One region of the Escherichia sp. XD33 genome, then DNA from elsewhere that is predicted to be linked to it. Evidence: predicted binding sites of a transcription regulator. Region 1 holds the regulator's gene; the other holds the start of a gene.
What was found. The regulator PhoB, encoded in region 1, activates phosphate uptake and scavenging genes when phosphate is short. The targets are predictions, from matches to a motif close to CTGTCATAAAACTGNCNNAT.
Positions count from the first base shown of each region.

Region 2: uvrB (excinuclease ABC subunit UvrB) is a predicted target of PhoB. The motif match lies at 7,790-7,809, and genes of this name have one in related genera.

Region 1 covers NZ_JAENDM010000020.1:20,390-31,847, forward strand. Annotated here, with positions in the region: gene sbcC (exonuclease subunit SbcC) at 1-2,927, opposite strand, end outside; gene sbcD (exonuclease subunit SbcD) at 2,924-4,126, opposite strand; gene phoB (phosphate response regulator transcription factor PhoB) at 4,316-5,005, shown strand; gene phoR (phosphate regulon sensor histidine kinase PhoR) at 5,063-6,358, shown strand; gene brnQ (branched-chain amino acid transporter carrier protein BrnQ) at 6,765-8,084, shown strand; gene proY (proline-specific permease ProY) at 8,160-9,533, shown strand; gene malZ (maltodextrin glucosidase) at 9,689-11,458, shown strand, end outside.
Region 2 covers NZ_JAENDM010000003.1:130,628-142,085, forward strand. Annotated here, with positions in the region: gene K0778_RS03490 (Bax inhibitor-1/YccA family protein) at 1-292, opposite strand, end outside; gene K0778_RS03495 (Bax inhibitor-1/YccA family protein) at 497-1,201, opposite strand; gene moaE (molybdopterin synthase catalytic subunit MoaE) at 1,338-1,790, opposite strand; gene moaD (molybdopterin synthase sulfur carrier subunit) at 1,792-2,037, opposite strand; gene moaC (cyclic pyranopterin monophosphate synthase MoaC) at 2,030-2,515, opposite strand; gene moaB (molybdenum cofactor biosynthesis protein B) at 2,518-3,030, opposite strand; gene moaA (GTP 3',8-cyclase MoaA) at 3,052-4,041, opposite strand; molybdenum cofactor riboswitch at 4,029-4,173, opposite strand; gene yvcK (uridine diphosphate-N-acetylglucosamine-binding protein YvcK) at 4,438-5,346, shown strand; partial or broken gene K0778_RS28530 (hypothetical protein) at 5,404-5,501, shown strand; gene uvrB (excinuclease ABC subunit UvrB) at 5,538-7,559, opposite strand; gene bioD (dethiobiotin synthase) at 8,138-8,815, opposite strand; gene bioC (malonyl-ACP O-methyltransferase BioC) at 8,808-9,563, opposite strand; gene bioF (8-amino-7-oxononanoate synthase) at 9,550-10,704, opposite strand; gene bioB (biotin synthase BioB) at 10,701-11,458, opposite strand, start outside.

The DNA.
Region 1 (11,458 bases):
ATACGTGTTTTATGGCTGACCAGATCCGAAAGCGCCAGCGCCAGCGCCAGACTAACGAGGAAACTTTCGCCGCCGGAAAGGGTACGGGTATCGCGTACCGCATCTGCCTGCCAGGTATCAACAACCTCGACTTCCAGCGCCTCGCTGGCTTTGCGCTGTAACAGATAGCGCCCGTGCAGCCGGGTAAGTTGCTGATTAGCGAGATGGACTAAATTATCCAGCGTCAGCCCCTGGGCAAACTTGCGGAATTTATCGCCCTCTTTGGAACCTATTAGCGAATTCAGATATCCCCAGTCCTCAACCTGCTGCGTCATTTGAGCAATTTGCTGCATTAAGGTTTGTTGTTGCTGACGGTTATCTGCATCCTGCTTCAGCTGCTGGCGAATCTCGCCTTGACTCGTGGTGTTTTCACGCAACTTTTGGTGAGTTTGCGCTAACTCTTGCTGAATCTGCTCCACCGTCACAGTGAGAGCCAACCCGTCAGGTCGGTGTTGTTGATGCTGTGCCAGCGTTTCTGCTGTCTGAGTGACCAGAGTTTGCGCCTGACGGCGCTGGTTTTCCAGATTCTGCTTGAGCTGTTCCAGCTGCGTTAGTGTTTGTTCATCCATTAGCGCCGCAAGGAACGCCTGCTGATCGTCAAAGACGCTGGCCTGTAGCGCGGTGTCAAACTGCGCCTGGGCTTTTTGCAGACTTTGCGCCGCCAGAACATCCTGTTGCTGTAACGTCTGCTGCTGGCTGTGTAATGCGAGACATTGTTCATGTACCTGCCGCCAGTTTTCCAATACCACAGTTTCTTCGCAGTGCGGGAGTTCATCACTTTGCGGCAACGTTTCCAGAATCGGCATCAGCTGCTGAATACGGTTTTGCAGCGCGGTTAATTCGTTCTGGCGTTGCTGCCAGCTCTGCGCTTCTTGCTGACGTGTCGCCAACCAGCTCTCTTCTTCATCTTCCTGTGGCAATGTCAGTGCATAACCCGCCAATGCCGTTAAGAGCTGCTGCTGGCGTTGTTCAATTTGCTGTTGATACTGGATAATTTGCTGATTATGCGCGGCAATCTGCCCTTGTAATTCATGTCGTTGGCTGAGTAACCGCAGCTGGCGTTCGTGCTCATCTTGTGCATCTAGCCACGGTTGAATATCGTCCTGTGGCTGCAAGGTGATATTGAGGCTGGCCGTGACGGCTTGCCATTGTTGAGTAAGTGCTTGCTCATCTTGTCGGAGGCTTTGCGCTTCGTTTTCATCACGCTGAAGCTGCTTTGTTAAGGCGTCCAGTTGCCCACGTAGCGTCGCACCTTCTTCACCGAGCTTTTTAACTTCGTTTTCCAGCGCAAGTAATCGAGACTGATTAACACCAGGCTCCAGCGCCTGATACGCCTCGACCGCCGGGTGGCTGGTGGAACCACAAAGTGGGCAAGGCTGACCCGCCTGTAACTGCGCGCGCTGGGCTTCCAGCGTTTTAATGCGCGCTTCCTGCTCGCAAATGGTTTTCACATCGGCAAGTTGCTGCGTCTTTTCTTTATAACGCTGGCGCATTTCGTTAAGTGCGGCATTACGTTGCGTCTGTTCCAGAGTGACATTCTGGATAGCGACCTGTAACTGCGCCAGACGTTTTTGTTGGGGAACAATCTGCCCATGCAGCGCGACCAGGCGCTGACGCAGTGGGCGTTGCTCAGCATGTTGCGCCAGGGCGGTAGCAACTTCATCGGCGGTTAACGTCAACGTGATCGCCGCAAGCGCATTAAGTTTTTGCTCAGCATGGGTTAACTGTTGCTGCCATTGCCGCAGATGCTCGCGATCGCTGGTTTGTTGGGAGAACTGCGCACGCCAATCCGCCAGTTCGTTGTTCCACTGACGGAAGCGGTCGTGTTCCTGTAACCAGGTATTCAGGCTTTGTTGCTGCTGCTGTAATTCTGCTGACTGCTTCGCCGCGTGGTGGCGAATGCTCGCGCGAAGCGCCATTGTGCTCTGTAAGCGAGTATTTACTTCTTCAATCTGCTGGCGAATATGCGCCAGCGCCGCGCTGTGTTCTGCGATGCGTTCCCAGTGTGGACGAAGATTTCGTGCCGGTTGTGCCAGACTAAGCGCCGCCAGTTGAGGTTGCGCTTTTTCTTCTTCGGCTAACGCCTGTTGCAAGGCCTGCTGACGGCGGCTGGCTTCTTGCTGCAATTCGTCCTGACGCGTTAACCAGTTTAGCGATTGTTGTTCTTGCTGCTGCGCGGTAATTAACTGTTTTTCTTCGTCAGTAAGTACCTGCAAACTCGCTGTCAGCGATTGCACTTGTTCCGGCGTGAGCAACGTGACGCCGCTGGCCTGCGCTTGCAGCTTCTCCAGCTCTGTGCGGGCCGATTTGTGCTGCTCAAAAACCATCGCCGAGATTTGCCCGTAGATTTCAGTGCCGGTTAACTCCTCGAGCAATTCCGCGCGTTCTTTGGGTTTGGCATTCAGGAAGGCAGCAAATTGCCCCTGCGAAAGCAGCATCGAACGGGTGAAGCGCCCGTAATCCAGCCCGGTTAACGTCGCTGTCAGTTCCAGCTTATCTTTCACTTTGTCGGCGAGAATTTTGCCGTCGGCGCAGCGCGCCAGCTCTACGCGTGGCACCTGCAAATTACCGTCCGGCTGGTTACGCGCCCGATTCTGGCTCCAGAACGCGCGATACGCTTCACCTTTCACTTCAAACTCCACCTCCGCCAGACATTCAGCGGTATCGCGGGTCATGAGATCATTTTGCGATTGTGAAACGTTAGAGAGGCGCGGAGTTTCGTGATACAGCGCCAGACAAATGGCGTCCAGCAGGGTGGTTTTCCCCGCACCGGTTGGGCCGGTAATGGCAAACAGCCCGTTGCTGGCGAACGGCTCGCGGGTGAAATCAATCTTCCATTCGCCTTTTAATGAGTTCAGGTTTTTCAGGCGCAGGCTGAGAATTTTCATGCTTCGTGTTCTCCGGCGAGGCTATGCAACGTCGTGGCGAAAAGATGCTGCAGACGTTGCTGCTGCGATTCATCCAGTTCTTCCAGTGCCAGACGGCGATTGAACACCTCTTCGACGCTGAGTTCGCTGAGGGTTTCACGCTGTTGGCTGGCTAACACACGCTCGCGCTGTTCACGACTCCGACGTACCAGCAATACTTCGACAGGCAATGATTCGGTTAATGCCTGGATTTTGCGCTGAATATCATGCAGATACTCATCAGTAGTGATTTCGATATCCAGCCAGACAGGTGGCTCCTGCGATACATCGCGCCACTGTTCCAGCTGTGCGGTAATCGACGCCAGATCGCCTTTCAGCACTGCCATGGGTTGCGTTACCGGTACGTTCAGGTTTTCCACGCTCTCTAATTTGCCGTTTGAAAATGTCACCAGATGGACATATTTACTCTTACCACATTCATCAAAACTCAGTGGAATGGGGGAGCCGCAATAGCGAACATGTTCCATGCCGCCAATAATCTGTGCGCGGTGAATATGCCCGAGCGCGATGTAGTCGGCTGGTGGAAAGTTTTGTGCCGGAAACGCGTCCAGCGTGCCAATATAAATGTCACGCACGGCGTCACTTTTACTGGCCCCCACGGTCGTTAAATGTCCCGTGGCGATGATGGGCAGAGGCTGATCGCCGCGCAGTTTGCAGGCATCGGCATAGTGTTGTTGGTAATAATCGGTAATCGCTGCCAGTAAATGCTGCTGTTTTTCAATACCGTTAAGCCCCGCCTGGCTGGTAATAATGTCACGCGGACGTAAAAACGGAATGGGGCACAGCACTGCGCCTGGCGTCCCGTCGCGACGAGGCAAGATTTGCGGCGCATGTCCGGCGCTGGCGACCACGGTAGTATTGAGGAACGCCATGATATCGCGCGATTCATTCAGCGTGGCGACCGAGTCATGGTTTCCTGCCAGTACCACCAGATGACAGCCAGTTTGCTGTAAATTGACAACAAAACGGTTGTATAACGTGCGGGCGTAACTGGGCGGCGAGCCGGTATCGAAAACATCACCGGCAACAATAATCGCATCCACCTGATGGGTTTGTGCTGTCTCCAGCAGCCAGTCAAGAAAAGCCTGATGTTCAGCTTCGCGGCTTTTACTGTAGAAGTTCTGGCCGAGATGCCAGTCTGAGGTGTGAAGGATGCGCATAACGGTTCCCTGGCGAAAAAGCATGGGCGCGATTATACCCAAACAGATGTGCCATTTGCTTTTTTCTGCGCCACGGAAATCAATAACCTGAAGATATGTGCGACGAGCTTTTCATAAATCTGTCATAAATCTGACGCATAATGACGTCGCATTAATGATCGCAACCTATTTATTACAACAGGGCAAATCATGGCGAGACGTATTCTGGTCGTAGAAGATGAAGCTCCAATTCGCGAAATGGTCTGCTTCGTGCTCGAACAAAATGGCTTTCAGCCGGTCGAAGCGGAAGATTATGACAGTGCTGTGAATCAACTGAATGAACCCTGGCCGGATTTAATTCTCCTTGACTGGATGTTACCTGGCGGCTCCGGTATCCAGTTCATCAAACACCTCAAGCGCGAGTCGATGACCCGGGATATTCCAGTGGTGATGTTGACCGCCAGAGGGGAAGAAGAAGATCGCGTGCGCGGCCTTGAAACCGGCGCGGATGACTATATCACCAAGCCGTTTTCGCCGAAGGAGCTGGTGGCGCGAATCAAAGCGGTAATGCGCCGTATTTCGCCAATGGCGGTGGAAGAGGTGATTGAGATGCAGGGATTAAGTCTCGACCCGACATCTCACCGAGTGATGGCGGGCGAAGAGCCGCTGGAGATGGGGCCGACAGAATTTAAACTGCTGCACTTTTTTATGACGCATCCTGAGCGCGTGTACAGCCGCGAGCAGCTGTTAAACCACGTCTGGGGAACTAACGTGTATGTGGAAGACCGCACGGTCGATGTCCACATTCGTCGCCTGCGTAAAGCACTGGAGCCCGGCGGGCATGACCGCATGGTGCAGACCGTGCGCGGTACAGGATATCGTTTTTCAACCCGCTTTTAACGCCTTGCTCATCGGACGCAGAGCAGGGCTTATGATTTCTTAACTGGAGTATCTTACGTGCTGGAACGGCTGTCGTGGAAAAGGCTGGTGCTGGAGCTGCTACTTTGCTGCCTCCCGGCTTTCATCCTGGGTGCATTTTTTGGTTACCTGCCCTGGTTTTTGCTGGCATCGGTAACAGGACTGCTTATCTGGCATTTCTGGAATTTATTGCGCCTTTCATGGTGGCTGTGGGTGGATCGCAGTATGACCCCGCCACCGGGGCGTGGTAGCTGGGAACCGCTACTATACGGCTTACACCAGATGCAGCTGCGAAATAAAAAACGCCGCCGTGAACTGGGCAATCTGATTAAACGCTTTCGTAGCGGCGCGGAGTCGCTGCCCGACGCGGTGGTGCTGACCACGGAAGAGGGCGGTATTTTCTGGTGTAACGGTCTGGCGCAACAAATTCTTGGTTTGCGCTGGCCGGAAGATAACGGGCAGAACATCCTTAACCTACTGCGTTACCCGGAGTTTACGCAATATCTGAAAACGCGTGATTTTTCTCGCCCGCTCAATCTGGTGCTCAACACCGGGCGGCATCTGGAAATTCGCGTCATGCCTTATACCCACAAACAGTTGCTGATGGTGGCGCGTGATGTCACGCAAATGCATCAACTGGAAGGGGCGCGGCGTAACTTTTTTGCCAACGTGAGCCATGAGTTACGTACGCCATTGACCGTGTTACAGGGTTACCTGGAGATGATGAATGAGCAGCCGCTGGAAGGCGCGGTACGCGAAAAAGCGTTGCACACCATGCGCGAGCAGACCCAGCGGATGGAAGGACTGGTGAAGCAATTGCTGACGCTGTCGAAAATAGAAGCCGCACCGACGCATTTGCTCAATGAAAAGGTTGATGTGCCGATGATGCTGCGCGTTGTTGAGCGCGAGGCTCAGACTCTGAGTCAGAAAAAACAGACATTTACCTTTGAGATAGATAACGGCCTCAAGGTGTCTGGCAACGAAGATCAGCTACGCAGTGCGATTTCGAACCTGGTCTATAACGCCGTGAATCATACGCCGGAAGGCACGCATATCACCGTACGCTGGCAGCGAGTGCCGCACGGTGCCGAATTTAGCGTTGAAGATAACGGACCGGGCATTGCACCGGAGCATATTCCGCGCCTGACCGAGCGTTTTTATCGCGTTGATAAAGCGCGTTCCCGGCAAACCGGCGGTAGCGGATTAGGGTTAGCGATCGTGAAACATGCTGTGAATCATCACGAAAGTCGCCTGAATATTGAGAGTACAGTAGGAAAAGGAACACGTTTCAGTTTTGTTATCCCGGAACGTTTAATTGCCAAAAACAGCGATTAATCCGCCTTTGTCATCTTTTATTGCCATAAGCCAGTCGATGCTGGCTTATTTTCTTTGCAGTCAAAATACGGGCGTTAGATTTTACAACGGTTGGTGATTTTTTGTTCGCATGATTAGCCATGTCTTTTTCACGGAAATAGTGTTTTATACTGGTTGGTGATTTCTTATCGCTATATACCTCTGGTTTTTAGATCCCTCCTTGCTTTAAAACGTTATAAGCGTTTAAATTGCGCTTCAGGTGCTGTCATACTGACTGCATTAACGCGGTAAATCGAAAAACTATTCTTCGCCGCGCCTGGTTGGGAGTATTTCCCGCTAAAATTGTTTAAATATACCGCTGTATCATCCCCAGGGATTGGCACAAAAATTTAACGTTACAACACCACATCCACAGGCAGTATGATTTATGACCCATCAATTAAGATCGCGCGATATCATCGCTCTGGGCTTTATGACATTTGCGTTGTTCGTCGGCGCAGGTAACATTATTTTCCCTCCAATGGTCGGCTTACAGGCAGGCGAACACGTCTGGACTGCGGCATTCGGCTTCCTCATTACTGCCGTTGGCCTGCCGGTATTAACGGTAGTGGCGCTGGCAAAAGTTGGCGGCGGTGTTGACAGCCTCAGCACGCCAATCGGTAAAGTCGCTGGCGTACTGCTGGCAACGGTTTGTTACCTGGCGGTGGGGCCGCTTTTCGCTACGCCGCGTACAGCTACCGTTTCCTTTGAAGTGGGGATTGCGCCGCTGACGGGTGATTCCGCGCTGCCGCTGTTTATCTACAGCCTGGTCTATTTCGCTATCGTTATTCTGGTTTCGCTCTATCCGGGCAAGCTGCTGGATACCGTGGGCAACTTCCTTGCGCCGCTGAAAATTATCGCGCTGGTCATCCTGTCTGTTGCCGCTATTGTCTGGCCGGCGGGTTCTATCAGCACGGCGACTGAGGCTTATCAAAACGCTGCGTTTTCTAACGGCTTCGTTAACGGCTATCTGACCATGGATACGCTGGGCGCAATGGTGTTTGGTATCGTTATTGTTAACGCGGCGCGTTCTCGTGGCGTTACCGAAGCGCGTCTGCTGACCCGTTATACCGTCTGGGCTGGCCTGATGGCGGGTGTTGGTCTGACTCTGCTGTACCTGGCGCTGTTCCGTCTGGGGTCAGACAGCGCGTCGCTGGTCGATCAGTCTGCAAACGGCGCTGCTATTCTGCATGCTTACGTTCAGCACACCTTTGGCGGCGGCGGTAGCTTCCTGCTGGCGGCGTTAATCTTCATCGCCTGCCTGGTAACGGCAGTTGGCCTGACCTGTGCTTGTGCAGAATTCTTTGCCCAGTACGTACCGCTCTCTTATCGTACGCTGGTGTTTATCCTCGGCGGCTTCTCGATGGTGGTTTCTAACCTCGGCTTAAGCCAGCTGATCCAGATCTCCGTACCGGTGCTGACCGCTATTTATCCGCCGTGTATCGCACTGGTTGTATTAAGTTTTACACGCTCATGGTGGCATAATTCGTCCCGCGTGATTGCTCCGCCGATGTTTATCAGCCTGCTTTTTGGTATTCTCGACGGGATCAAAGCATCTGCATTCAGCGATATCTTACCGTCCTGGGCGCAGCGTTTACCGCTGGCCGAACAAGGTCTGGCGTGGTTAATGCCAACAGTGGTGATGGTGGTTCTGGCCATTATCTGGGATCGCGCGGCAGGTCGTCAGGTGACCTCCAGCGCTCACTAAATCACTGAACATTTGTTTTAACCACGGGGCTGCGATGCCCCGTGGTTTTTTATTGTGTTGATGGGTTAGGAATTGATGGAAAGTAAGAACAAGCTAAAGCGTGGGCTAAGTACCCGCCACATACGCTTTATGGCACTGGGTTCAGCAATTGGCACCGGGCTGTTTTACGGTTCGGCAGACGCCATCAAAATGGCCGGTCCGAGCGTGTTGTTGGCCTATATTATCGGTGGTATCGCGGCGTATATCATTATGCGTGCGCTGGGGGAAATGTCGGTACATAACCCGGCCGCCAGCTCTTTCTCGCGTTATGCGCAGGAAAACCTCGGCCCGCTGGCAGGTTACATTACCGGCTGGACCTACTGCTTTGAAATCCTTATTGTCGCCATCGCCGATGTGACCGCTTTTGGTATCTATATGGGTGTCTGGTTCCCGACGGTGCCGCATTGGATTTGGGTACTGAGCGTGGTGCTGATCATTTGCGCCGTAAACCTGATGAGCGTGAAGGTATTCGGTGAGCTGGAATTCTGGTTCTCGTTCTTTAAAGTCGCCACCATCATCATCATGATTGTCGCCGGTTTCGGCATCATCATCTGGGGGATTGGCAACGGCGGGCAACCGACCGGTATTCATAACCTGTGGAGCAACGGCGGCTTCTTCAGTAACGGCTGGCTTGGCATGGTAATGTCGTTGCAAATGGTGATGTTTGCTTACGGTGGGATCGAAATTATCGGGATTACCGCCGGTGAAGCGAAAGATCCTGAGAAATCGATACCGCGTGCGATTAACTCCGTGCCGATGCGTATTCTGGTGTTCTACGTCGGTACGCTGTTCGTCATTATGTCTATCTACCCGTGGAATCAGGTTGGCACTGCCGGTAGCCCGTTCGTGCTGACGTTCCAGCATATGGGCATTACCTTTGCCGCCAGCATTCTTAACTTTGTTGTGCTGACTGCTTCGCTGTCGGCAATTAACAGTGATGTATTTGGCGTAGGCCGTATGCTCCACGGTATGGCAGAGCAGGGCAGCGCGCCGAAAATTTTCAGCAAAACGTCGCGTCGCGGTATTCCGTGGGTTACGGTGCTGGTGATGACTACCGCGCTGCTGTTTGCGGTGTATCTGAACTACATCATGCCGGAAAACGTCTTCCTGGTGATCGCTTCGCTGGCAACCTTCGCCACGGTGTGGGTGTGGATTATGATCCTGCTGTCGCAAATTGCCTTCCGTCGCCGTTTGCCGCCAGAAGAAGTTAAGGCGCTGAAATTTAAAGTGCCGGGTGGGGTAGCAACGACCATCGGCGGGCTGATTTTCCTGCTCTTTATTATCGGGTTGATTGGTTATCACCCGGATACGCGTATCTCGCTGTATGTCGGTTTCGCGTGGATTGTTGTGCTGTTGATTGGCTGGATGTTTAAACGCCGCCACGATCGTCAGCTGGCTGAAAACCAGTAATCCTTGCGTTCTGTAAGCCGGTTCAGGAGGAAATCCTGATCCGGCTATTCCGAAAGTTATCCGCCCCCGTCCTCCTCCCCCAAATATCCTTCAGATGATGAGTGATCCTGCATTAGGCTATGGCAAGGTGATCAGATTTTCATCACAGGGGAATTATGATGTTAAATGCATGGCACCTGCCGGTGCCCCCATTTGTTAAACAAAGCAAAGATCAACTGCTCATTACACTGTGGCTGACGGGCGAAGACCCACCGCAGCGCATTATGCTGCGTACAGAACACGATAACGAAGAAATGTCAGTACCGATGCATAAGCAGCGCAGTCAGCCGCAGCCAGGCGTCACCGCATGGCGGGCGGCGATCGATCTCTCCAGCGGACAACCCCGGCGGCGTTATAGTTTCAAATTGCTTTGGCACGATCGCCAGCGTTGGTTTACACCGCAGGGCTTCAGCCGAATGCCGCCGGCACGACTGGAGCAGTTTGCCGTTGATGTACCGGATATCGGCCCACAATGGGCTGCGGATCAGATTTTTTATCAGATCTTCCCTGATCGTTTCGCCCGTAGTCTTCCTCGTGAAGCTGAACAGGATCATGTCTATTACCATCACGCAGCCGGACAAGAGATCATATTGCGTGACTGGGATGAACCGGTCACGGCGCAGGCGGGCGGATCAACGTTCTATGGCGGCGATCTGGACGGGATAAGCGAAAAACTGCCGTATCTGAAAAAACTTGGCGTGACGGCGCTGTATCTCAATCCGGTGTTTAAAGCTCCCAGCGTACATAAATACGATACCGAGGATTATCGCCATGTCGATCCGCAGTTTGGCGGTGATGGGGCGTTGCTGCGTTTGCGACACAATACGCAGCAGCTGGGAATGTGGCTGGTGCTGGACGGCGTGTTTAACCACAGTGGCGATTCCCATGCCTGGTTTGACAGGCATAATCGTGGCACGGGTGGTGCTTGTCACAACCCCGAATCGCCCTGGCGCGACTGGTACTCGTTTAGTGATGATGGCACGGCGCTCGACTGGCTTGGCTATGCCAGCTTGCCGAAGCTGGATTATCAGTCGGAAAGTCTGGTGAATGAAATTTATCGCGGGGAAGACAGTATTGTCCGCCACTGGCTGAAAGCGCCGTGGAATATGGACGGCTGGCGGCTGGATGTGGTGCATATGCTGGGGGAGGCGGGTGGGGCGCGCAATAATATGCAGCACGTTGCCGGGATCACCGAAGCGGCGAAAGAAACCCAGCCGGAAGCGTATATTGTCGGCGAACATTTTGGCGATGCACGGCAATGGTTACAGGCCGATGTGGAAGATGCCGCCATGAACTATCGTGGCTTCACATTCCCGTTGTGGGGATTTCTTGCCAATACCGATATCTCTTACGATCCGCAGCAAATTGATGCCCAAACCTGTATGGCCTGGATGGATAATTACCGCGCAGGGCTTTCTCATCAACAACAATTACGTATGTTTAATCAGCTCGACAGCCACGATACTGCGCGATTTAAAACGCTGCTCGGTCGGGATATTGCGCGCCTGCCGCTGGCGGTGGTCTGGCTGTTCACCTGGCCTGGTGTACCGTGCATTTATTACGGTGATGAAGTAGGACTGGATGGCAAAAACGATCCGTTTTGCCGTAAAACGTTCCCCTGGCAGGTGGAAAAGCAGGATACGGCGTTATTCGCGCTGTACCAGCGAATGATTGCGCTGCGTAAGAAAAGTCAGGCGCTACGTCATGGCGGCTGTCAGGTGCTGTATGCGGAAGATAACGTGGTGGTATTTGTCCGCGTGCTGAATCAGCAACGTGTACTGGTGGCAATCAACCGTGGCGAGGCCTGTGAAGTGGTGCTACCCGCGTCACCGTTTCTCAATGCCGTGCAATGGCAATGCAAAGAAGGGCATGGGCAACTGACTGAC
Region 2 (11,458 bases), on a different contig from region 1:
CAACGACAATCGCCACCAAAGAGAGTAAAAACAGATATATTACGCCCGCGATGGCGGCATTTATCTTGTTGATATCCTTACTTAAGCCATACATACAAAGTAATAATAACCCTATGGCGACATACATTGGTGGTGAATCATATTTGGTTGCCGTAATTTCGAGATACTTAGCTCCCCAGGCTAGTCCTGCGGTTGCCACCAAACCTAAAGCGGTAATGAGCCATATACCGTTTAATATCCTGGCCTCGTGCTGAAAATCTAATTTATTGCTGTTTTGCGAGTATGATTCCATTCTTTTAGTTATCCTTAGAAAAAATATTAATATTCACCATCAATAAATTTAAAACCACGCATACAAAATACTTTTGCATTTATGGATACAGAAAACGCTTCCGCTCGTCCATAAGGCATATTTTATACCTGGTACTTGTTAAGTGTCGTTTTTAGTAAGAAAAAAATCCCGACACATGGCCGGGATAGTGATGGTGAAAAAGAATTAACGGCGGTTGCCGAAGATCCGCAACAACATCAGGAACAGGTTGATGAAGTCCAGATACAAGGTTAACGCGCCAAGAATGGAATATTTGCGCAGGTTCGACGTGTCGCGGGTATCAATCTGCTCACCCATATTTTTCAGTTTCTGCGTGTCATACGCCGTCAATCCGACAAAGACAATCACGCCGATGTAGGTAACTGCCCACATCAATGCTTCGCTTTTCAACCAGAAGTTGACCAGCGATGCCAGCACAATGCCGATTAACGCCATAAACAGCATATTGCCAAAGCCACTTAAATCGCGCTTCGTGGTGTAACCGTACAGGCTCATTGCGCCGAACATCCCGGCAGTAACGACGAAAGTACTGGCGATAGAAGCAGCGGTATAGACAATGAATATACTGGAAAGCGTAAGACCCGTCAGCGCCGAATAAAGCATAAAGAGCATCGTCGTTACACCTGCGCTCAGCTTTTGAATCATCGCTGATAACACAATAACCAATGCTAATTGCGCGATGATCAGACCGATTAAAAAGACACGGTTAGTGAACAACAGCTCCATCACGGCCGCGGAATTAGCCGCATACCAGGCAACAAATGCGGTCAGCAACAAGCCAACGGTCATCCAGCCATAGACTTGAGCCATATAAGTTTGCAAGCCAGCCCGGGGTTGTACGATTGAATCAGAACGTGGGAATCTGTCCATGACGATCTCCTGAAGATATAAGGAATATCTTAAGGATACTGCAAAATGATGAGGCTGTGCATCGACGCAGCGTAAACGTATGTACTGAGCGGTGAAATTGCCGGACGCAGCGGTGCCTTATCCGGCTAACAAAAAACTACCAGCGTTTTGCCGCCTGCTGATCGCTCTCCCGAGCTTCAACCCAGCGGTCGCCTTCCGGCGTGGCTTCGCGCTTCCAGAACGGTGCGCGGGTTTTGAGATAATCCATAATAAACTGCCCGGCTTCAAACGCACTGCTGCGATGCGCACTGGTGACACCGACAAAAACGATTTCATCGCCCGGCCATAATTCCCCGATGCGGTGAATCACAGTGACGCGCCCCAGCGGCCAGCGGTTACGCGCTTCATCAACAATTTCTGCCAGTGCTTTTTCAGTCATCCCCGGATAGTGTTCGAGGGTTAATGCGTTGACGCTGTCGCCCAGGTTATGGTTGCGCACCTTACCAGTAAAGGTGACTACCGCACCGTCTTCGTCACGCTCCGCCAGCCACGGGTACTCTTCTCCTACGCTGAACGGCTGCGGACCAACAACAATTTTGGTTTCTGCCATCTTAACCTCCGGTTACCGGCGGGAAGAAAGCTACTTCGTCGCCGTCAGTCAGCGGATGGTCAAAACTCACCAGCGTCTGGTTGACGGCAGCCAGTAATTTGCCATCTTCCAGCGCCAGCGCCCAGCGATCGCTCTGCGCAGCCATGTGCTGGCGTAACGCTTCAACAGTTGGGAAATCCGCAGCCACTTCGGTTGCATCTGTTCCCACCAACTCGCGCACCTGGGCGAAAAAAAGAACTTTAATCATCCGCTTCCACCTTAAAGTCACCCGACTTGCCGCCGCTCTTCGCCAGCAAACGCACCGGACCAATCACCATATCTTTTTGCACCGCTTTGCACATGTCATAAATGGTCAGCGCCGCCACGGAGGCCGCGGTTAATGCTTCCATTTCGACACCGGTTTTCCCGGTCAGGCGGCATAAGGTTTCTATACGCACCCGATTGTGCTCCGGCTCGGCCTGTAAATTGACTTCAACTTTGCTGAGCATCAGCGGATGACAGAGCGGGATCAGATCCCAGGTGCGTTTTGCCGCCTGAATACCGGCAATACGCGCAGTGGCAAATACGTCGCCTTTGTGGTGGCGACCATCAATAATCATCGCCAGCGTCTCGCTGCGCATGGTGACAAAGGCTTCCGCCCGCGCTTCACGCACGGTTTCCGCTTTGGCGGAGACATCCACCATGTGCGCTTCGCCAGCGGCGTTGATATGGGTCAGTTGCGACATACTTATTTCTTCAAATGTGGATGGAAATTACACGGACGCGTACGGGCATCCAGCTGCGGCGCGATGATATTTTCCCATGCGGTACGGCACGCTTTGGTCGAACCCGGCATGGCGAAAATCAGCGTTTTGTTGGCGACGCCCGCTACCGCACGAGATTGCAACGTGGAAGTGCCAATCTCTTCAAACGACAACATCCGGAACACTTCACCAAAACCTTCAACTTCACGGTCGAACAACGGCAGCAATGCTTCGGGAGCCTGATCACCTTCCGTCAGGCCAGTACCACCCGTAATCAATACCACTTGTACATCGTCGCTGGCGATCCACGCAGATACCTGAGCGCGAATAGCGTAGCGGTTTTCTTTCACAATGGCTTTATCGACAACGTGATGGCCCGCTTCTTGCGCCGAATCGCGCAGATAGTGACCGGAGGTATCGTCTTCTTCACCGCGACGATTAGAAACCGTAAGAATAGCAATACGGGTCGGGATAAATTCAGTGCTTACCTGACTCATCTGATCTCTCCTTTTGACGTTTTAGCCGCCAATGTACGATAAGTTTTGCGTAATACCGGTGTTGTTTTGATGCAGGAAATGGGTCTGTTTCTTCTCCCGCAGCGCCGCTGAAATACGCGCTTCCAGCGCCTGTTGCTGGGTATCGTCTTCCAGCAGATCGCGCAGGTTAACGCCGCCTTCACCAAACAGGCAGAGATGGAGTTTACCAATGGAGGAAACGCGCAGGCGGTTGCAAGTGGCGCAGAAGTCTTTTTCATACGGCATGATAAGGCCAATCTCTCCGGCGTAATCTGGATGGCAAAAGACTTGCGCGGGACCGTCGCTGCGTTGACGTAATTGGTGGATCCAGCCGCGACGCAGTAGCTCGTCACGCAGAACCTGACCAGAGATGTGATGCTTACGGAAGAGCTCGCTGCCCTCGCCCGTTTCCATCAGTTCGATGAAACGCAGCTGGATAGGGCGATGCTGGATCCAGTTCAGAAAGGTGTCGAGCTGGTGATGATTAACATCACGCATCAGCACGGTATTGACTTTGACCTTCTCAAAACCGGCCTCAAATGCAGCATCAATCCCTGCCATGACCTGGTTGAATTTATCCTGCCCGGTAATAGCGTGAAACTGGCGGGCGTCCAGACTGTCGACACTGACGTTAATGCCAGTAAGTCCCGCATCGCGCCAGCTCGCCACATCGCGTTCCAGACGGTAACCATTGGTTGTGACCGCAATCTGGCGGATAGCGTCGTTTTCCCGCACAGCGGCGATGATATCGGTAAAGTCGCGGCGTAAAGACGGCTCTCCTCCTGTCAGGCGCACTTTTTCGGTGCCCAGACTGGCGAAGGCGCGCGTAACCCGGCGAATTTCATCGACGGTAAGAAAGCCTTTATTGGTGACGCCGCTCGGTTTGTAGCCATCCGGCAGGCAGTAGGTGCAACGAAAGTTACACACATCGGTAATCGACAGGCGCAAGTAGTAAAACTTACGCGCAAATGCATCAGTCAGTTGTGAAGCCATGTACACCTTTCCAGATACGGGAGGCGAAGTCATTTCTTCCTTCGCCCTGGTGGCAATCTTTACGAGCATTGTCACGGCCAAAGCACCGTATCAGTTGACCCAGGTGCAGAGGCTAGAGTGTTTAGTGGTTATGCCGATACTAGCGTGTAAATGAGATTTTTACCATCCACACTTTCGCTATGTAATCATGTATATAGCGTCATGATCGTGCTATTTCGCTACAGAATAAGGGAAAATGGCGGTTTTACTTTGATATACATCATCAGGGAGGCATAGCGTGCATCGTCCTTTAGAGGTAGAAGAAAATAGTTTGTATCCTCAATATTGGCAGGTTAATTGCTGTTTCCCCGCAATTTGCGCTACTGTAGCGCGGATAATCTGACTCCAGGAAACTATATGCGCAATCGTACGCTGGCTGATCTTGATCGTGTCGTTGCTCTCGGCGGAGGGCATGGACTGGGACGCGTTCTCTCATCACTTTCGTCTTTGGGTTCTCGTTTAACGGGTATCGTCACCACCACCGATAATGGTGGCTCGACGGGGCGTATTCGCCGTTCAGAAGGCGGCATTGCCTGGGGCGATATGCGCAACTGCCTCAACCAGCTGATAACGGAACCGAGCGTCGCCTCCGCGATGTTTGAATACCGTTTTGGTGGCAATGGCGAACTTTCCGGTCATAATCTCGGAAACTTGATGTTAAAGGCGCTGGATCACCTTAGCGTGCGGCCTCTGGAAGCCATCAATTTAATTCGTAATCTGCTGAAAGTGGATACGCATTTGATTCCAATGTCAGAGCATCCTGTTGATCTGATGGCGATTGACGATCAGGGACATGAAGTTTACGGCGAGGTCAATATCGACCAGTTAACTACGCCGATTCAAGAGTTATTGTTAACGCCTAATGTACCCGCAACGCGTGAGGCGGTTCACGCTATCAATGAAGCGGATCTCATCATTATTGGGCCTGGCAGTTTTTATACCAGCCTGATGCCAATTCTGCTGCTGAAGGAAATCGCCCAGGCATTACGCCGCACGCCAGCGCCGATGGTTTATATCGGCAATCTGGGGCGTGAGTTGAGTTTACCTGCGGCTAATTTGAAGCTGGAAAGCAAGCTGGCAATTATGGAGCAGTATGTTGGTAAAAAGGTCATTGATGCGGTCATCGTCGGGCCAAAAGTGGATGTCTCGGCGGTGAAAGAGCGGATTGTGATCCAGGAGGTACTGGAGGCCAGCGATATTCCGTATCGTCATGACCGCCAGTTGTTACATAACGCGCTGGAAAAGGCGTTACAGGCTTTAGGTTAACGGAAATCCGAAGGAAAATTCCGGCTTCCTATTGAAGACAAAGTGCGCGTTGTTTATGCCGGATGCGGCGTGAACGCCTTATCCGGCCTACAAACCGCGCAAATTCAATATATTGCGGAGAAAATGTAGGCCTGATAAGCGTAGCGCATCAGGCTGTTTTCCGTTTGTCATCAGTCTTCTTCGCTATCCTGTTACGATGCCGCGATAAACAGCTCACGCAGCTGATGCAACTGGTCACGAATTTGCGCCGCTTCTTCGAACTCCAGATTCTGCGCGTGTTGCATCATCAACCCTTCCAGCTCATGGATTTTCTGCTGCAACGCTTTAGGCGACATATCCATCGGCACATTATCCGGCTCAACAATCGGGCGCGATTTTCCTCTGCCCTTCGCTTTGGTTTTGGCAATGTTCTGCCCCAGCGCCAGGATATCGACCACTTTCTTGTTCAAGCCTTGCGGCGTAATTCCGTGTTCCTCGTTGTACTTCTGCTGTTTCTCACGGCGACGTTCGGTTTCGCCAATCGCTTTCGCCATTGATGGGGTGATCTTATCGCCGTAGAGAATCGCTTTACCGTTAACGTTACGTGCCGCACGACCAATGGTCTGGATCAACGAACGTTCGGAACGCAGGAAGCCTTCTTTGTCAGCGTCGAGGATCGCCACCAGCGACACTTCCGGCATATCCAGACCTTCGCGCAGTAAGTTGATCCCTACCAGCACGTCGAACTCACCCAGACGCAAGTCGCGGATAATCTCCATACGTTCGACGGTGTCGATATCTGAGTGAAGATAACGCACGCGCTCGCCATGTTCTTCGAGATATTCGGTAAGATCTTCCGCCATCCGCTTGGTCAGTGTGGTGACCAGTACGCGTTCGTTAATTGCCGCTCGCTGACGAATCTCCGAAAGAAGATCATCAACCTGTGTCGCCACCGGCCGCACTTCGATAATCGGGTCAAGCAATCCGGTTGGACGCACCACCTGATCCACCACATCGCCGCCGGATTTTTCCAGCTCGTAATTACCCGGCGTCGCCGAAACATAGATGGTTTGCGGCGCTAATGCTTCGAACTCTTCAAACTTAAGCGGACGGTTATCCAGCGCTGATGGCAGGCGGAAGCCGTACTCCACCAGTGTCTCTTTACGCGCCCGGTCACCGCGATACATGCCGCCAATTTGTGGAATGGTGACGTGAGATTCATCGACGACCAGCAGCCCATCGGCAGGCAGGTAATCAAACAGCGTCGGCGGTGGCTCACCCGGTCCACGACCGGAGAGGAAGCGCGAGTAGTTTTCAATCCCCGAACAGTAGCCCAGCTCGTTCATCATCTCCAGATCAAACTGGGTACGCTGGGTCAGCCGCTGCTCTTCCAGCAGTTTGTTGTTTTCCAACAGCACTTTGCGTCTGGCGGCCAGCTCTTCTTTGATCTCCTCCATCGCCTGTACGATGCGCTCGCGCGGTGTGACGTAGTGCGTTTTCGGGTAGATGGTAAAACGTGGAATAGTGGAAACAATCTGCCCGGTCAGCGGGTCAAATAACGACAATCGTTCCACTTCCTCGTCAAACAGTTCCACGCGAAGTGCAATGTCATCCGATTCTGCCGGGAAGATATCTATCACCTCGCCACGAACGCGGAAAGTACCACGCTGGAATGCTTGATCATTACGAGCGTATTGCAGCTCCGCCAGTCGGCGCAGAATCGCGCGCTGATCGATAATCATACCGACCGTGAGATGGAGCATCATCTTGAGATATAAATCAGGATCGCCCAGACCATAAATCGCGGAAACAGACGCCACCACAACCACATCACGCCGCTCCAGCATCGCTTTGGTGGCGGACAAACGCATCTGCTCAATATGTTCGTTAACCGAGGCATCTTTCTCAATGAAAGTGTCGGAACTCGGTACATAGGCTTCCGGCTGATAGTAGTCGTAGTAGGAAACGAAATATTCCACCGCGTTTTCCGGGAAGAACTCTTTCATTTCGCCATACAGCTGGGCCGCCAGCGTTTTGTTGGGCGCAAGTACCATGGTTGGGCGCTGAAGGTCAGCAATGACATTGGCAATGGTGAAGGTTTTCCCTGAGCCAGTCACGCCAAGTAACGTCTGGTGCGCCAGGCCATCTTCCAGCCCCTCTTCGAGACGTCGAATCGCCTCTGGCTGATCGCCAGAAGGTTTAAAAGCGGAATTCAGTTTGAACGGTTTACTCATGAGTCGCTACCTGAAGGAGTTGGGCGGGCAGGTATGTAATTTTACTCGTCGTACTTAATTATGCCAACAAATTATACTGGATAAAAAAACAGTTCATCACCATAATATTTCTGATACAGCGTAAACTCCGCTGTCAATCATGAGCAAAATTTACTCTGTGGCGAGATAAAACTCCGGCCTTACCGGGTTATCCCCAAAGCAACGGCTTTTTTAACATTTGTCAAGATGAGTGATGACAGTTTTATGGCAAGAGATGCCTGTTCAGTGACTGCCATTGCATTTATCTAACCAGTTAAAAAATAAAAGATATTTCTTTGAGCCGTCTTTAACGCCAATTCGCGTGCAAGCCGCGTATTCTCTCGCTTGCCTCGTGTTTTCTAACTCTAATACACATGGTTATCCACAGGAATAGTGGATAACTGTCTCCAGCCCCTATCCCCCGCCGCCTGGGCAATTCCCACATTCGCCGCATGAGGCGGAAGTAAAATTTTTTTCGTGATTATTTTAGAATTTAATTGGTTAAATTGCAGTCAATCGAAGACGCGATCTCGCTCGCAATTTAACCAAATACAGAATGGCTACAACAAGGCAAGGTTTATGTACTTTCCGGTTGCCGCATTTTCTGGATTTTCTGCAAGCCAGGGGATCTCTCCCAGCAGCGGCGCGGGAATCATGCGGGTGAGCGTGGTCATATATTCAGCGTGACGTTTTCCCGGAGGCGTAACATCGTTCGCCACCCAACCCGCCAGAGTCAGTCCGGCGTGTTGTATTACCTGTGCAGTCAACATCGCGTGATTAATACAGCCGAGTTTCACACCAACTACCAGTATCACCGGCAGTTGTTCCTGTGTTACCCAATCTGCAAAAGTGAAAGTGTCAGAAAGCGGCGTAAACCAGCCGCCAGCACCTTCCACTAACACCCAGTCAGCCTGTTGTTCAAGCGCGCGTAATCCGGCGCTCATTACCAATGATTCTATCGGTCTGCCCTCTTGCGCGCTGATGATGTGCGGCGAAGTGGGTTCTGCGAAGGTGTAAGGATTTACTGTTGCGTAATCCAGCTGCAGGCTGCTGTTGCGCTGTAACGCCAGCGCGTCGCTATTGCGTAAACCTTCCGGGGTCTTTTCGCTGCCAGAGGCGACCGGTTTATAACCTGCCGTCCGGTAGCCTGCTGCCTTTGCGGCTTGTAAAAGTGCACAACTGGCGACAGTTTTCCCCACTTCGGTATCCGTTCCGGTGACAAAATAACGTTTACTCACGAGCAATCACTCCCAAAAAAAGATGATACGTCAGAGGATATCGCCCCTGCTGTTGCGGCCAGGCCAGTTGCAATCGCTGCAACTGCGAACGCGTTAATATTCGCGGGTCGCGCCCTTCATGAAGATGCGTGGCACCGATGCCTTTCAGCGAACGCATGGCACTGAGCGCATCATCAAACCACAGCGTGATGGGCTGAATATGATGTTGATAATGCACGCCGTTCAGCGACTGTTCGATTTCATCTGGCGGTAAAAAGCGATTAGCATGCGGACGCTCGTCCACCGCCTGCCACGCCTGATGCAGTTCGGGTAACGATCCCTGCACCAGCGTGGTAAACGCGACCACGCCTTTGGGGCGCACCACCCGATACAGCTCGCGGAGTGCCGTGGATAAATTACCGCACCACTGCACTGCGAGATTGCTCCATGCAAGATCGAACGTCGCAGTCGCTAACGGCAGGGATTCGATATCTCCCGCCAGATAATGGTCTGCGGCATCCTTCTGGCGTGCCTGAACAAGCATTGGCGGCGAGAGATCTAAGGCCGTCACCTGCGCGTGACGTTCCCGCCAGTGGCGGCTCATCCAGCCAGGTCCACAACCCGCGTCCAGTACGTGGGTGTATTTACGCTGTGGAAGCATTGCCAGTAAGGCGTCAGCACTCTGGCGCTGTAGATCTGCATGTTGCTCATAGTGTGCGGCTGCCCGACCAAATGCCGCTGCAATGGCTTGTTTATTAACCGTTGCCATGCAGCACCTCCAGCAGACGGTCGATATCCTGCATTTCATGCGCAGCGGTTAGCGTTAAGCGCAGTCGCGCAGTACCAGCGGGTACGGTTGGCGGGCGAATCGCCGTGACCCAGCAGCCTTGCTGGCGCAGTTTTTCTGCCAGTTGTAACGCACGGCTGTTATCACCGACAATCAATGGCTGGATGGCGCTGCATGAATCAGCAAGCGTAAACGGCAAATCCTGTACTCCGGCACGAAAACGCGTAATGAGTGCCGCCAGTTTTTCGCGCCGTGCATCACCCTCATCACTGCGAATGACCGCCAGCGACGCACGTAATGCCTGCGCCTGAGCGGGCGGCATACTGGTGCTGTAGATAAGGTGGCGGGCGAATTGCAGCAGATAATCCGCCACCGTACTGGAGCAAAGCACCGCTGCCCCGCTGACGCCAAATCCTTTGCCAAAAGTCACTACCAGCAATTCTGGTTTTACCTTTTGCAGCCAGCAGCTGCCGCGCCCCTGCTCCCCGATAACGCCCGTGCCGTGGGCATCATCAACCATCAACCAGCCATTGTGCTGTTGCGTTACCTGCTGGATTTCCGCCAGTGGCGCACTATCGCCGTCCATGCTGAACACGCCTTCTGTCACCACCATTTGCTGCCCCGGACAGGGGGAAGCAAGCAATCGCGCCAAATGAGTGACATCGTTATGAGCAAAACGGCGAAGCTGCGACGGGCTTAAACTGGCAGCTTCCAGCAATGAGGCATGGCTAAGCCGGTCGGCAGCAATACGGTCCTCTTTCGCCATCATCGCGGCAATAACTGCCTGATTAGCGGCGAAACCAGAGATAAACAGCAGTGCCCGCGAATAGCCAAGCCACTCGGCCAGCTCTTCTTCCAGTGCCTGATGCACCACGCTATAACCGCTGACGTGACCGGAGCCGCCGCTACCGATGCCAAATTGCTCCGCCCCCTGCTGCCAGGCACGGATAATTTGCGGATGATGGCTTAAACCTAAATAATCGTTACTGGAAAAGTTCAGATACTGGCGATCATCCGCCACCAGCCAGCGTCCGGCTCCTTGCGCCACCGGATAACGGCGACGCAGGGCATCGGCAGCACGCCGCGCATCGAGCGCCGCGTTGATTTTCTCCTGCCAGCTCATAATGCTGCCGCGTTGTAATATTCGTCGGTGTCCGGGGTCATCAGCGCCTGTTCAAGACGTTGCTGTTGTTCGTTATCCCCTGCCAGCACGGCAGTTTGCTGCGGATTTAGCCCCAGTTTGCGGAACAGTTGCAGGTCTTTATCTTCTTCCGGATTCGGCGTGGTCAGCAGTTTGCAACCGTAGAAAATCGAGTTTGCGCCTGCCATAAAGCACATCGCCTGAGTCTGTTCGTTCATCTGCTCGCGTCCGGCAGAAAGGCGCACGTAAGAGGTTGGCATCATGATCCGCGCGACCGCAATGGTGCGAATAAAATCAAAGGCATCGACATCATCGTTATCGGCAAGCGGCGTGCCTTTCACCTTCACCAGCATGTTGATTGGCACGCTTTCCGGCGGCGTCGGCAGGTTTGCCAGTTGCAGCAATAATCCGGCGCGATCTTTTACCGTTTCGCCTAAGCCCACAATGCCGCCAGAACAGACTTTGATCCCGGCATCGCGCACTTTTTCCAGCGTATCGAGGCGTTCCTGATAAGTGCGTGTGGTGATGATATTGCCGTAAAACTCCGGCGAGGTGTCCAGGTTGTGGTTGTAGTAATCCAGCCCGGCGTTCGCGAGGCGCTGCGCCTGAGATTCACTCAACGTGCCCAGCGTCATACACGCCTCCAGCCCCATCGCTTTTACCCCCTGCACCATTTGTTCCAGGTACGGCATATCGCGTTCGTGGGGATTCTTCCACGCCGCGCCCATACAGAAGC